DNA from 4 places in the Streptomyces sp. SM18 genome. Region 1 is predicted to be linked to each of the others. Evidence: riboswitches for the same ligand, from Rfam matches in the RefSeq annotation. Region 1 holds a riboswitch; each other region holds the start of a gene.

Region 1 (3,496 bases):
CCGGGCAGTCGTAGCGGTCGGCGATGGCCCGGACGTGGGCGGTGTACGTGGCGATCTTGCCGCGCAGGTGCCGGAGGACCGGGACACCCCGGGTGTCGAAGCCGGTGGTGACCATGACCGTGCCGACCGAGCCCGCCAGGTCCGCGACCGCCCGCTCGAAGCGTTCGGCCACGTCGTCGGGGTCGGTGCCGGGCCGGATGATGTCGTTGCCGCCCGCGCAGAAGCTCACCAGATCCGGTGCCAGCTCCTTGGCGCGGGGGACCTGCTCCTCGACGATCTGGTCGAGGAGGCGTCCGCGTACGGCGAGATTGGCGTACCGGAAATGCCCGTGCGCTTCGCCCGCCGGGCCCGTCGCTCCCTCGGAGTCGGGGAGCTGGTCCGCGAGGAGGACCGCGAAACGGTCCGCCCAGCCGACGAACGTCCCGTCGGGGCCGGGATCGCCGACCCCCTCGGTGAAGCTGTCGCCTATCGCCGCGTACGACCCGATGCTGCCGTGCTGTCTGTTTCTCGAATCGTCTGCCACGAGCACATATCTTGCCCCGTTGAATGTGACCTACGCGACCGTAATAAAGGGTTGACGGGTGGTGAGAAAGACCACCCGGTCAGGTTTTGGTAAAGCTGGAATAAGCGGAGGGGCGGTACGCGACCGCGTACCGCCCCTCCGTTCCGGGCGAATCAGGAGGGAGAACCGCCGTGGCCGCCCGGCCGCGTCAGACGGAGACGCCGTGCGAACGCAGGTAGGCGATCGGGTCGACGTCCGAGCCGTAGCTCGGGCCGGTGCGGACCTCGAAGTGGAGGTGCGGACCGGTGGAGTTGCCGGTGGAGCCCGAGAGGCCGATCTGCTGACCGCCGGTCACGGTCTGGCCGGCCGAGACGCCGAGCGAGGACAGGTGGGCGTACTGGGAGTACATGCCGTCGCTGTGCTGGATGACGACCTCGTTGCCGTACGCACCGCTCCACCCGGCCGAGACCACGGTGCCCGGACCGATGGCCCGGACGCTGGTGCCCGAGGCGGCCTGGAAGTCGGAGCCCGTGTGGTAACCGCTGGACCAGCTGGCACCGGAGGCGTGGTACTGGGTGGTGACGTTGGCGGAGGCCACGGGGGTGGTCCAGCCGGAGCTGTCGCTCTCGGAGCTCTCGGAGGCGGACGCCGGCGCGGACGACTCGGCGGCCGTGTTCTGGGCCGGGACCGAAGTCTTCGGGGCGGCCTCCGTCTTCGGGGCGGCCTCGGACGCGGCGGACTTCGAGGGAGCGGCCTTCGAGGGAGCGGCTTCGGACGGAGCGGTCTGGGTGGCCGCGCCGGACGCCTTGGCGCCGAGGGTCAGCTTCATACCCGGGAAGATCAGGCTCGGGTTGTCGCCGACGACGTCCTTGTTGTCCTGGTACAGCTTCTGCCAGCCGCCCTTGAGCTTCTGGTCGGCCGCGATCTTCGACAGGTAGTCGCCGGAGACCACGGAGTAGGTCTTCGGGGCACTGGCCTTCTTGGCGGCCGGGGCGGTGGACGCACCGGCCGCGGTGGTCGCGGACCCGGCGGTCGGCGCTGACGGCTCCGCCGCGTGGGCGCCGGTGGCGCCGAACAGCGGAAGGGCCAGGACGGCGCCGCCGGCTCCCGCGGCGAGGACGCCACGGGCTATCGGACCGGACGTCGTACGGCGGTGCTTACCCTTTGCGGGCATGGGGATTTCCTCTCCGGCGCCTGCGAGGTGAGCTGTCGGGTTCGGACTGGAGATGCCCGGCCGCGTGGGACGCGACTTGACCCCGAGCCGTTCCGGATGACTCCGGTCGGCGACTTACCTGGTTCCCCCGCTCCTGCCACACGTGGGTCGGTGCGGATTCCGGGCGGCGGCAGGATTAGGCGTTCCGTCCGGATTGACGGTGACCGTAAGCGAGCCGGGAGGCCGGGAACAAGCCACCGGCCGTACCCCGGAATCCATCATTCAATTCCGTGCCGGAATTCCCGTCACACTCCGTGGATTACGGATCTTGGCTTTCCGCACGACGTACGGAAGCGCCGCCACGCTCTCCGCCACACACCGTCACGGATATGATCCCGCTCACCTGACCGCCACCATCCGCCAAGCAAATGGGGCATGTTATTTCAAATGCTCCAATACGGACACGGCCTCATCGTCGCCCCTCGCCGGGCGACCGAAACGATTGCCTGATGAACCCATGTCGTAGGGTCGCCAGCGTGCTCTCGTCGGCGAGCGGCGCCGACACCCGACACCCCAGGAGTGCTTGTGACGCAGCTGCCAGAGGTTCCGTCGACCGACACCGAGCTGACCGGTGTCCGCAACTTCCGTGACGTGGGCGGGCTCCCCACCCTGGACGGGCGCAGGGTGCGATTCGGGCGCCTCTACCGCAGCGGCCACCTGGCCCACGCCTCCGAGGCCGACACCGTGTTCCTGTCCGGCCTCGGCCTGCACACCGTCTTCGACTTCCGTAACGCGGCCGACCACAAGCTCGACGGATACGACGTGGAGCTGCCCGGCGTCCGGAATGTCAGCATCCCGCTCTCCGACCCGGCGGACGGCGCCGAGTTCTGGCGGCTGGTGCGCGACGGGAACATCGAGCAGCTGCGTTCGATCCTGGCGGGCGGCAAGGGGACGGAGCGCATGATCGCCTCCTACCGGTCGATCATCACCGACCGCACCGCCGAGCACAGCCGGGTGCTGCACGCGCTGGCCGAGGACAGTGTGCCCGCGCTGATGCACTGCGCCGCGGGGAAGGACCGTGCCGGACTCTCGATCGCGGTCGCACTGCTCGCCGTCGGCGTCGGGAAGGAGGCCATCGAGGCCGACTACCTCAAGTCCAACGACGCGCACCGCCGCTACAAGGTGCAGCGCAGCGACACCTCGGCGGCCGGCATGTCGGACGAGGTGATGGAACTGCTCAACCCGCTCTTTGGCGCGCGTGCCGAGTACCTCGCCGCGGCCTTCACCACGATCGAGGAGAGCTGGGGCAGCACGGACCGCTATCTGACCGAGGGGCTGCGCCTCGCCCCCGAAACCCGCGAGAAGCTGCGCGAGCACCTGGTCGAGGACGCCTGACATCTCACCCGGGCCCCAGCGCACGGGCCCCAGCGAACCGACCGCGGAGCACGGACCCCAAGGATCTCAGGCCCCTGAGGCCTCAGGGCATAGCAGGACACACCGGCCGGCCAGACGCGGGGCGTACGGCCGGCCGGCCTACGGAACGCACCGGCACCGCCCGAGCGACCGCCGCCCGCCCGGCGTTCCCACCGGACCGGCCGCCCCGGCTCCAGCGGGCCCCGGCGGCCCCGGCGGCCCCGTCAGCCTTCCCCGGCGACGGTGAACAGGATGTAGAGGAACGCGGCGATGACGTGTCCGGCCACCAGGTAGGCGAAGAGCCGGATGACGACGCCGCGCGGCATCCGCCGCTCCTGCGTCTCCTTCTTGTCCGGCCGGTACGGAGTCAGCGGGTCGTAGTTCTCGGAATCGGACATGACAGTCCTCTCTTCCGCCCGCACGGGCCG
Region 2 (3,496 bases), 1.2 Mb from region 1:
GGCGTGCCGGCGGGTGACGACGAACCCCTCGGACTCCAGGGTGCGCAGGGCCTCGCGCACCGGGACGCGGGAGACCCCGTAGCGGCGCGCGAGCACCTCCTCGGTGAGGCGGCTGCCGCGCGGGAAGACACCGGAGACGATGTCGTGACGGATTGCCGTGCACACCGAATGCGCGGGAATGCGCATGTCCGAACCTCCGCCTTGATATCCGCTGAGCGCGACCGGCCGACGCCTGTTCCGCGACTCTATGGCAATCGGACCGAATTTCCGACGGCGGGACGGAATTCACACCTGGCTTCCGGCCGGTAAAACGTTTCGCGGTGGTCCGGCGCGCGCCCCGCCCGGCGGGGCCCGGCCCGTACGGCGAAGACCCCGGCGGGTGCCGGGGTCTTCGTCAGGAGCGGGGTGCCGTCCCGGAGCGGTTCAGAGCCGGACGCCGTGCGAGCGGAGGTAGGCGACGGGGTCCATGTCGGAGCCGTACCGCGGGGAGGTGCGGGCCTCGAAGTGCAGGTGCGGCCCGGTGGAGTTGCCGGTCGAGCCGGAGAGGCCGATCCGCTCCCCCGGGGTGACGCCCTGGCCGACCTGGACGTCGATCGAGGAGAGGTGGCCGTACTGGGTGTACGTGCCGTCCGTCATCCGGATCACGATGTTGTTGCCGTACGCCCCGCCCCACCCGGCCTCGACGACGGTGCCGGCGCCGACGGCGACGACGGTGCTGCCGGACGCGGCGCGGAAGTCCACGCCCGAGTGGCTGCCGGAGGACCAGAGCGAGCCGCCGGACTTGTAGCCGGTGGTGACATAGGAGCCGGCGACGGGGAGGCGGAAGGCGTTCAGCCGGGCGCGCTCGGCGGCACGGGCGGCGCGCGCCTCGGCCTGACGTGCCTCTTCGGCACGCGCCTTCGCCTCGGCCTTCGCCTTCGCCTTCACCTCGGCCGCGGCCTTCGCCTTCGCGGCCAGGTCCGCCTGGTGCCGCTGCGCACGGGCCTGGGCGTCGATCTGGACCGCGAGGCTGCTGCCGATGGCCGTGACCTGGCTCAGGCCGGTGGCCTCGGCCACCGGGGCGCCGGAGTCCGCGGCGAGGACCGAAGAGGCCTGGGTGTCGGCCGCCAGGACCGAGGACGCCTGGGTACCGGCCGCCAGGGCAGGAGAGTCCTGGGTACCGGCCGCGAGGGCCGGGGAGGCGGTGGCGCCGACGACGCCGGCGGTGGCCAGGGCGGCGATGCCGACGGCCTGGGCGCTCCTGCGGGACAGACGGCCCGGGGCGCGGTGCTTCCCGGTGGCACGGGTGAACGCCATGGAGGGGGCTGGTTCCTTTCCTTCCTTCTCGCCTACCGGGTTAGCTGACGGGTTCGGAGCAGGAAGGTCTCCTACGGGCACCCGCGGCTCACAGGAGACACGGGCATCCGATTCACCCCAGGGACATGGATGGGTCCCCGGCTCCCCAGGCTCGCGCCTGACGGGGACTCGGCGATGACTGCCCGGTGCCGCGGGCGCGGCATACGTCTGGCGGACAGCCGCACCGACGCTAGGGCGGACACCTTTCCGGCACCAAACGGACAAGCCGATGTGTCGCTCATCCCACAACCCATATACGTACATATGGCCCTGAAAAGGGCAAAAAGAAGACCCCGGCGGGCGACTGCCCACCGGGGTCCGTGCCGTCCTGGCGCGTCAGCCGCCGACGACCGACACCTCGCCGATGCCCAGCGCCCTGACCGGTTCCGCGATCCGGGCAGCGTCACCGACCAGGACCGTGACCAGACGGTCGACCGGGAAGGCGTTCACCACGGCGGCCGTGGCCTCGACCGTGCCGGTCTCGGCCAGGCGGGCGTACAGGTGGGCCTGGTAGTCGTCCGGGAGGTGCTGCTCCACCTGGTCGGCCAGGGTCGCCGCGACGGACGCCGCCGTCTCGAACTTCAGCGGGGCCACGCCCACCAGGTTCTGTACGGCGGTCTCGCGCTCCGCGTCGGTGAGCCCCTCGGCCGCCAGGGTGCGCAGGACCGTCCACAGGTCCTCCAGCGCCGGTCCGGTGGACTCGGTGTCCACGGAACCGCTGATGGCGAGCATCGCGGCACCCGTCGCCCCGGAGGCGGACCCGGGCGCCGTCGAGCGCAGCACCTGGCCGAAGGCCCGCACGCCGTAGGTGTAGCCCTTCTCCTCACGCAGCACGCGGTCCAGCCGGGAGGTGAGGGTGCCGCCCAGGCAGTAGGTGCCGAGCACCTGTGCGGGCCAGACGCTGTCATGGCGGTCGGCGCCGATCCGGCCGATCAGCAACTGCGTCTGCACGGCCCCGGGGCGGTCCACGACGACCACCCGGCCCGTGTCGTCGGCGGTGATCGGCGGCACGGGGCGGGCCGGGGCGGTGTTGCCCGACCAGTCACCGACGGTCTCGGCCAGCAGCGCGTCGAGGTCCACCCCGGTGAGGTCCCCGACGATCACCGCGGTGGCGGTGGACGGCCGGACGTGGGCGTCGTAGAACGCCCGTACGGCGGGGGCGTCGATCCGCCGTACCGTCTCCTCGGTGCCCTGGCGCGGCCGGGACATCCGCGCGGCGGCCGGGAAGAGCTCCTTGGAGAGCTGCTTCGCGGCGCGCCGGGCCGGGTTGGCCTGCTCGTGCGGGATCTCGTCGAGGCGGTTGCCCACCAGGCGTTCGATCTCGTCCTCGGCGAAGGCCGGGGCCCGCAGCGCCTCGGCGACGAGGCCGAGCGCCTTGGCCAGCCGGGAGACCGGGACCTCCAGCGAGACGCGCACCCCGGGGTGGTCGGCGTGCGCGTCCAGGGTGGCGCCGCAGCGTTCCAGCTCGGCGGCGAACTCCTCCGCGGAGCGCTTGTCGGTGCCCTCGGACAAGGCGCGGGCCATGATCGTGGCCACACCGTCCAGCCCCTCGGGCTCGGCGTCCAGCGGCGCCTGGAGGAAGATCTCCACGGCGACGACCTGCTGGCCGGGCCGGTGGCAGCGCAGCACGGTCAGGCCGTTGGACAGGGCTCCTCGCTCGGGCGCCGGGAACGCCCAGGGCCTGGCCTCGCCCGCGGTCGGCTGCGGGTGGTACTCCATCGTCACTCCCGTCACGGCGGCGTCGGTCACTTGTCCGCCCCCTCGTGCGCGTCGGTGCCGGCCGTCTGGGCCGCGTCGCCGGAATCCTCGGTCTCGTCGGCCGGTTCGACCGGCTCGTAGACCAGGACCGCCCGGTTGTCGGGACGCAGATGCGCCCGGGCGGCCTCCCGGACCTCGTCGGCGGTCACGTCGAGGACCCGCCCCACAGCGGTCAGGGCGAGCTGCGGGTCACCGAACAGGACGGCGTACCGGCAGAGTTCGTCGGCGCGGCCGGCGACCGTACCGAGCCGGTCCAGCCACTCGCGCTCCAACTGGGCCTGCGCCCGTTCCATTTCCTCCGGGGTGGGGCCCTCGGCGGCGAAGCGGGCCAGCTCCTCGTCGACGGCCGTCTCGATCCGGTCCACCTCGACTCCCCCGGACGTCTTGACGTCCAGCCATCCCA
Region 3 (3,496 bases), 980 kb from region 1:
ATGCGCTGCTCCACGGCGGGCAGTATGGACGACGAACCTGTACGTGACCAGTCGCCCCGCTGCCCGTCCGGCCGCCACCGCGTGACCGTACGCCCCTGCGGGCCGCCCCCGGAGGCACCCCCGCCCGGTCGCGACCACGGGACGCGACGGCCCGGTGGTGCGTGTCTCCGGCGCGGAGGTCCCCATGGCACAAAACGGCCGCCGGGCGGCGCCGGTTCCGGAGAACCCGCGCCGCCCGGCGGCCGTGTGCCCACCCTCGGGCGGTGACGACTCAGTACGCCCCGAAGACGTTGTCGATCGAGCCGTAGCGGTCGGCGGCGTAGTTGCACGCGGCCGTGATGTTGGCGACCGGGTCGTAGCTGTCCATCGACGTACCGGGCACGTGGTAGGCCTGGAAGGTCGGGTCGATGACCTGGAGCAGGCCCTTCGACGGGACGCCGTTGATCGCGTTGATGTCCCAGTTGTTGATGGCCAGCGGGTTGCCGGAGGACTCACGCATGATGTTGCGGTGGATGCCCTCGTAGGTGCCGGGGATGCCGTGCTCGGCCATGACCGCCAGCGACTCCTTGATCCAGCCGTCCAGGTCGTTGGTGTACGCGACCGGAGCGGCCTCGACCGCGGCGACGGGGGTGCCCTGCGCGACGACCTCGTTGCCGGCGCTCTCCGTGCGGACCGCGGAATCCGAGGCCTCGGACGCGGAGGTGTCCGCCGCCTTGTTCTCGGTCCCGGCGGCCTTGTTCGCCGCGGACGCGACGGTGAGCTTCAGGCCCGGGTGAATGAGGTCGGGATTACCGCCGACGACCTTTCGGTTGTCCTTGTACAGCTGCTCCCAGCCACCGCTCACGGAATGGTCGCGGGCGATCTTGGCAAGGGAATCACCCAAGATCACGGAATACGTGGTGGTCTCCGAGTCCTTTCCGGAGATCGTCTTGCCGGACACCGGGGCCGAGACCGCCGCCTTTTCGGCCGCGGCCGGCTGGGCCGGGGCGGCGAAGGCACCGGTGGCGCCGATCACGGGAAGGGCGAGAGCGGCTCCACCCGTGGTCACGGCTATGACACCGCGAGTGAGTGAACTGCGCTTGGAACGACGGTGATTGGCCATTGCGGGCATGCTGAATTCCTCTCCGTCGCCTACGAAGTGAGCTGTCGGGTTCGAGCTGGAGATGCCCGGCCGCAGATGACTGCGGCTTCACCCCGAGCCGCTCCGGATACCGGATCGGCACTTACCTGGGTCCCCCGCTCCTGCCGTACGAGATGTGGTCGGGTTCCCGGACGGCGGCAGGATTCGGCGTTCCATCCGGAGTGAGGGTGACCGTAGGCGAGAAATGCCGAAAGGAACAAGCCCGAAATTCGTGATCACAATTCATCCGCATGATCAATTCACAGGAATTCGTGTAACCGGGCGCACACGGCCGCGCCAACTTCTCCGGCACAGAAGGGAACCGCGACCCCCTCCCGGACGTCCGCGTCGCGCCAGGGTGACCCTGGTCACTGCGTCCGATACGGGCGATTTGCACACCCCGAGCCACAGCGCGACCCGGAACGGCGTCACCCATCCAATAACACAACGAATAACACTTAAATGATTAAAACGGGCATACGGTTCACTGATGGCTGTACAGGCATAGAGCGGTCGCGTTGGTGGAACCGGTCCCGCATGACCGAGAGCCAGAGCCCCCACCTCAACCAGCCGCGGATCACCGTTCTGCCCGTCGAGCCGGGTGATCCGCCGTTCCGTCTCGTGGAGATCGACGGAGAGATCACCGGGGTCGCGTTCGGGATGACGGATGTGGTGGTCCTCGCCACGGCCGCCGGGATCCGGATCGACGACCTGGACGACCCGGCCTCGGTCCGGTGGGTGGGCGGCGGCAAGCTCACCTGGAAGCTGCACTGAGGGGCGGCACGACACCGGGGCACGGGACGGGCGCCGGAGCACCCGGGCGCGGGACGGGCGGCTGGCGGGCGTACAGCCCGCCTGAGGACGCCCCCACTCCCCCCCTCCCCGGTCCTCCGCCACCCGCCGGCGGACGTGACGCAGGCCATCGTCTCGCACCGGCGATCTCCGGGAAGGACTCCGGTACGGTGTCGAACGCTCCGGGCCCGAAGAACACCGCCCGGACGCCATCGCCACCACGTGACCACCGCGGATGCCGAGCCACGCATCCCGTGCGACGTCGCCGCCCGTCCTGTTGACCGCGCGCCTGTGACACGAGCTGGGGAGTCCGATGTTCGAGAAGGTATTGGTCGCCAACCGGGGAGAGATCGCGATCCGCGCGTTCCGCGCGGCGTTCGAGCTCGGGATCTCCACCGTCGCCGTGTACCCGTACGAGGACCGCAACTCCCTGCACCGGGCCAAGGCCGACGAGGCGTACCAGATCGGCGACCCCGGACACCCCGTGCGGGCCTACCTCTCGGTGGACGAGGTGATCAGGGCGGCCCGGAAGGCGGGCGCCGACGCCGTCTACCCGGGATACGGCTTCATGTCGGAGAACCCGGACCTCGCGGCCGCCTGCTCCGAGGCCGGGATCACGTTCGTCGGGCCGCCCGCGGCCGTGCTGAACCTGACCGGCAACAAGTCCCGCGCGGTCGCGGCCGCGCGCGAGGCGGGCGTGCCGGTGCTCAGGTCCTCCCAGCCGTCCGAGGACGTCGACACGCTCGTCGCGGCCTCCGCCGACATCGGCTTCCCGGTGTTCGTCAAGGCCGTCGCCGGGGGCGGCGGACGCGGCATGCGCCGGGTCGCCGAGGCCGGGGAGCTGCGCGAGGCGATCGACGCGGCGATGCGTGAGGCGCGCTCCGCGTTCGGCGACGCGACGGTCTTCCTCGAACAGGCGGTGATCAACCCGCGCCACATCGAGGTACAGCCTCGCCGACGCCGAGGGCGACGTCGTCCACCTCTACGAGCGGGACTGCTCGATGCAGCGGCGCCACCAGAAGGTCGTCGAGATCGCGCCCGCCCCGAACCTGGACCCGGAGCTGCGGGCGCGGATCTGCGCGGACGCCGTCGCCTTCGCGCGCCACATCGGCTACGTGAACGCGGGCACCGTCGAGTTCCTCGTCGACGAGCGCGGCAACCACGTCTTCATCGAGATGAACCCGCGCATCCAGGTCGAGCACACCGTGACCGAGCAGGTCACCGGACGCGACCTGGTGATCGCGCAACTGCGCGTCGCCGCCGGCATGACCCTGCCCGAACTGCGGCTGACCCAGGACGACATCACGCTGACCGGCACCGCCCTCCAGTGCCGCATCACCACCGAGGACCCGGCCAACGGCTTCCGGCCCGACACCGGCACCATCTCCGCCTACCGCTCCCCCGGCGGGCCCGGTGTCCGGCTGGACGGCGGCACGGTCCACACCGGCGCCGAGGTCTCCGCCCACTTCGACTCGATGCTGGTGAAACTCACCTGCCACGGGCACGACTTCGCCAACGCGGCACGGCGGGCACGGCGGGCCGTCGCGGAGTTCCGCATCCGCGGGGTCGCCACCAACCTGCCGT
Region 4 (3,496 bases), 6.3 Mb from region 1:
GGGAGATCAGCTCCGCCGTCGAGCGGGACACCATCCTCGACGCCCCGGCCGCGCGGGCGTACGGGCTGGTGGACCACGTCCTGGAGAACCGTACGCCGTCCCGGCCGCCGCACACCGCGAGGTGAATCGCCGATGCTCTCCCCCCGACTTCCACCGCTCCCCGCGCTGACCCGCGCGGAAGCCGAGTTCGTCGACTGCTATCTGGAAGTCCTCGACCAGGTCGGCCGGATCAACCCGGCCCGCGGCGGCGACACCTACAGCGCGCTGCGGGCCGCCCAGGCGCTGGCCTCCCGGGCCACCGCGCTGCGCGACGCGCTGGCCCTGATGCATGACCGGGGCGAGAGCCGGCTCCACGCGGGCACGCTGGACCGCACCTTGCGGCTGCTGGACGGGGAGCGGCGCGCCGGCCGGATCGCGCTTCCTCCGGCGGACGGGAGTTGACCGGCGCCCCGGCCGACTCCCGTATCCCGTGGGCCTTTCGGCACGGCTTCACGACACGCCCGACCACCGGTGCGGATTTCCTCGCTCGTTCGGCGTAGGTGGCCCCCCGCACGAGCGACGGCTCAACTTGCGCGGTGCGCGCGGACGCTCAGCGCGATCCGTTGTTCCGTCGCTGGTGCGGGGCTGGTCGGCGCGCGACGCGAAGGGGCCATGAGCGCCCCGGCCACCTGAACGGATCAGTCGTGACCACTCTCACATCACACCCTTTCAGCTCGGAATTCCGATGATCGGTGCGTAAAGATCCGAGGGACGACAAGCCCCCGCCGCCGCGGCGGGGCGGTCCGGGCGGACGCCGAGTCCTGCCGCCGCCCGGACGACTGGTCGACACGAGTGGATCGGCAGGAGTGGAGGACCCGAGCACAGCGGGCCGACCGGATTCCGGTCAGCCCTTGGGGTGAAGCCGCCGTGTGCGGCCGGGCAACTTCGCCAGCCCGAACCCGACAGGTCATCCTTCACAGGCGGCTGACGAAGGGTTGCGCATGCCTGCGCAGGTTCATGTCCCGTCTCTGTTCGCCCGGGTCGGTACGGCCTCGGTCCTCACCGTCGCCGTCGGCACCACCATGCTGGCCCCCGGCATGGTGAACGACGCCGAGGCCGCGACCCACTCGACGAAGGCGCTCAAGATCGCCGCGTCGAAGAAGGGGGCGCCCTACCGATGGGGCGCCACGGGCCCCCGCCAGTTCGACTGCTCCGGCCTCACGCTCTACGCGTTCAAGAAGGCGGGGAGAAAACTCCCCCGCACGGCCCAGCAGCAGTACAACACGACACGTCACCTCACCAGGTCACAGCGGCAACGCGGTGACCTGGTCTTCTTTCATTCCGGTCGCAACGTCTACCACGTCGGCATCTACGCGGGCAGCGGCAAGATCTGGCACGCTCCCAAGACCGGGGCCCTGGTCCGCCTGGAGAAGATCTGGGCGAACGACGTCTGGTACGGGCGGGTCCGCTAGCGCGCCGGCGGATCGGACGGGGCACCCGTCCCGGGGCATCCGTCCGGCTCAGTGCGGCTGGGCCCCGCCCACCAGGGCGAGCCCCGGCGCGGTGAGCGCCACGCCGCTGCCGCCCTCGATGGCGCGGGCGGTACGCGGCGGGCGCGGCCACCGGCCGAGGCGGGGGCCACCCCGGCAGTGGTGGCCGCGTACCTCAGGCGGGGGCGGAGGCGGCGCCGGGCCAGGGCACGGTGATCGCCACGGTCTTGCCACCCTCCGGGACCGGGCGGACCGTGAACCGGCCGCCGCACTCGTCGGCGAGCGCACGGACGATGACCAGGCCCCGGCCGTTGTCTTGCCGGGTCGCCCCTGACAGCCTCCGGGGGTGCCGGGGGTGGCTGTCCGTCACCCCCAGGTAGAGCTCGGCGTCCCGGTCCAGGCGCAGGTCCACCGTGAAGGTGGGTGACTGCCCGGAGGTGTGCTGGACGGCGTTGGTGGTCAGTTCGGAGACGATCAGGCGGATGGCGTCGGCGATGTCGGTGGAGCCGTGCAACCCCCATCCGGCCAGCACGCGTGCCACGTATCCGCGGGCCTCGGCGACCGAGAGCGGGTCGCTGGGCAGGGTGACGGTTGCTTTCTGATGGTCTGCCATGGCGACACCGTCCTCTTCCGCCCCGGCCGACCCACGATCGGCCGGGCCCGTGCTTGTACGTCAGCGTGCCACCGATCCCGGGTGCGGGCAGGACGATCCGCCAAGATGTGCGGTCCTTGTCGCCCGATACGGTGAACCGCGGCCCTAAGCCGGAGAGTGGTGCCCTCCGGCCGGGCGTGCGCCGGCCGGTCCGGGCGGTGCCTCGGCTCCGCGCCCGGTAGTGACACGGCGGGGCCGGGTGGCGCAGGTCAGGAGGCCGTCCTCGGCGCGGTGTCCACCACCGTGGCCACGGCCGCCACGATCTGGCGCTCGGTCAGGTCCGCGCGGGCCGTCAGCCGCAGCCGGGAGATCCCGTCCGGCACCGACGGCGGCCGGAAGCAGCCCACGGCCAGGCCCGCGGCGCGGCAGTCGGCGGCCCAGCGCACCGCCTCGGGCGCGGACGGCGCGCGGACGGAGACGACGGCCGCGTCGGGCCGCACGGCCGTGAGTCCCGCCCCCGTCAGCCGTTCGTACAGTTCGGAGGCGACCTTCCGCGCCCGGCCCGCGCGTTCGGGTTCGTTCCGCAGCAGCCGCAGCGCTCCGAGGGCCGCTCCCGCGGCGGCGGGAGCGAGCCCGGTGTCGAAGATGAAGGTACGGGCGGTGTTGACCAGGTGGTCGATGACGCGGGCGGGGCCGAGGACCGCGCCGCCCTGGCTGCCGAGGGACTTGGAGAGGGTGAGCGTGGCGACGACGTCGTCCGCGCCGGCGAGCCCGGCGGCGGCGAGCGCGCCGCGTCCGCCCTCCCCCAGGACGCCCAGTCCGTGCGCGTCGTCGGCCAGGAGGGCCGCCCCGGACTCCCGGCAGGCCTCGGCGAGCGCGGTGAGGGGCGCGGCGTCACCGTCCACCGAGAAGACCGAGTCGGTGACCACCACGGCGCGTCCCCGGTGGCCGTCGAGCGCCTTCCGTACCGCGTCCGGGTCCGCGTGCGGCACGACGGCGGTGGTGGCGCGGGAGAGACGGCAACCGTCCACGACGGAGGCGTGGTTGACCGCGTCGGAGACGATCAGGGAGTCCGCCCCGGTGAGGGCGGTCAGCGCGGCGAGGTTGGCGGCGTAACCGGAGGAGAAGACCAGCGCGGCCTCGAATCCGCAGAACCGCGCGAGTGCGTCCTCCAGGTCGGCGTGCAGGGTGGTGGAGCCGGTCACCAGCCGCGAACCGGTGGATCCCGCTCCCCAGTGCCGTGCCGCCTCGGCGGCCGCCTCGGTGACCTGTGCGTGACGGCTCAGGCCGAGGTAGTCGTTGCTCGCGAGGTCGAGGAGTTCCGGCGCGGCGGTCCTGGGGCGCAGGCTTCTGACGAGTCCGGCACCGGCGCGGCGGCGGGCCTCGTCGTCGGTCCAGTCGAACGGGGAGACGGGCATGGCTGGGTCCCTTTTGT

What was found. Region 1 has a riboswitch for cyclic di-AMP ahead of B9S64_RS30085 (M23 family metallopeptidase). Riboswitches for the same ligand answer to the same signal wherever they lie in the genome.
Positions count from the first base shown of each region.
Region 2: another riboswitch for cyclic di-AMP. It lies ahead of B9S64_RS25025 (M23 family metallopeptidase); the one in region 1 lies ahead of B9S64_RS30085 (M23 family metallopeptidase).
Region 3: another riboswitch for cyclic di-AMP. It lies ahead of B9S64_RS26000 (transglycosylase SLT domain-containing protein); the one in region 1 lies ahead of B9S64_RS30085 (M23 family metallopeptidase).
Region 4: another riboswitch for cyclic di-AMP. It lies ahead of B9S64_RS02100 (C40 family peptidase); the one in region 1 lies ahead of B9S64_RS30085 (M23 family metallopeptidase).

Region 1 is NZ_CP029342.1:6,778,403-6,781,898, reverse strand. Features, by position in the region: gene B9S64_RS30090 (SGNH/GDSL hydrolase family protein) at 1-523, opposite strand, end outside; gene B9S64_RS30085 (M23 family metallopeptidase) at 711-1,676, opposite strand; cyclic di-AMP (ydaO/yuaA leader) riboswitch at 1,681-1,839, opposite strand; gene B9S64_RS30080 (tyrosine-protein phosphatase) at 2,241-3,050, shown strand; gene B9S64_RS34655 (DUF6126 family protein) at 3,293-3,466, opposite strand.
Region 2 is NZ_CP029342.1:5,539,065-5,542,560, reverse strand. Features, by position in the region: gene B9S64_RS25030 (GntR family transcriptional regulator) at 1-186, opposite strand, end outside; gene B9S64_RS25025 (M23 family metallopeptidase) at 424-1,296, opposite strand; cyclic di-AMP (ydaO/yuaA leader) riboswitch at 1,311-1,480, opposite strand; gene B9S64_RS25020 (pitrilysin family protein) at 1,672-3,054, opposite strand; gene B9S64_RS25015 (pitrilysin family protein) at 3,081-3,496, opposite strand, start outside.
Region 3 is NZ_CP029342.1:5,802,614-5,806,109, reverse strand. Features, by position in the region: gene B9S64_RS26005 (hypothetical protein) at 1-14, opposite strand, end outside; gene B9S64_RS26000 (transglycosylase SLT domain-containing protein) at 272-1,111, opposite strand; cyclic di-AMP (ydaO/yuaA leader) riboswitch at 1,116-1,301, opposite strand; gene B9S64_RS25995 (hypothetical protein) at 1,658-1,894, shown strand; partial or broken gene B9S64_RS25990 (pyruvate carboxylase) at 2,226-3,496, shown strand, end outside.
Region 4 is NZ_CP029342.1:510,848-514,343, forward strand. Features, by position in the region: gene B9S64_RS02090 (ATP-dependent Clp protease proteolytic subunit) at 1-125, shown strand, start outside; gene B9S64_RS02095 (hypothetical protein) at 133-441, shown strand; cyclic di-AMP (ydaO/yuaA leader) riboswitch at 811-977, shown strand; gene B9S64_RS02100 (C40 family peptidase) at 981-1,451, shown strand; partial or broken gene B9S64_RS34810 (LysE family translocator) at 1,500-1,613, opposite strand; gene B9S64_RS02110 (ATP-binding protein) at 1,645-2,082, opposite strand; gene B9S64_RS02115 (8-amino-7-oxononanoate synthase) at 2,331-3,479, opposite strand.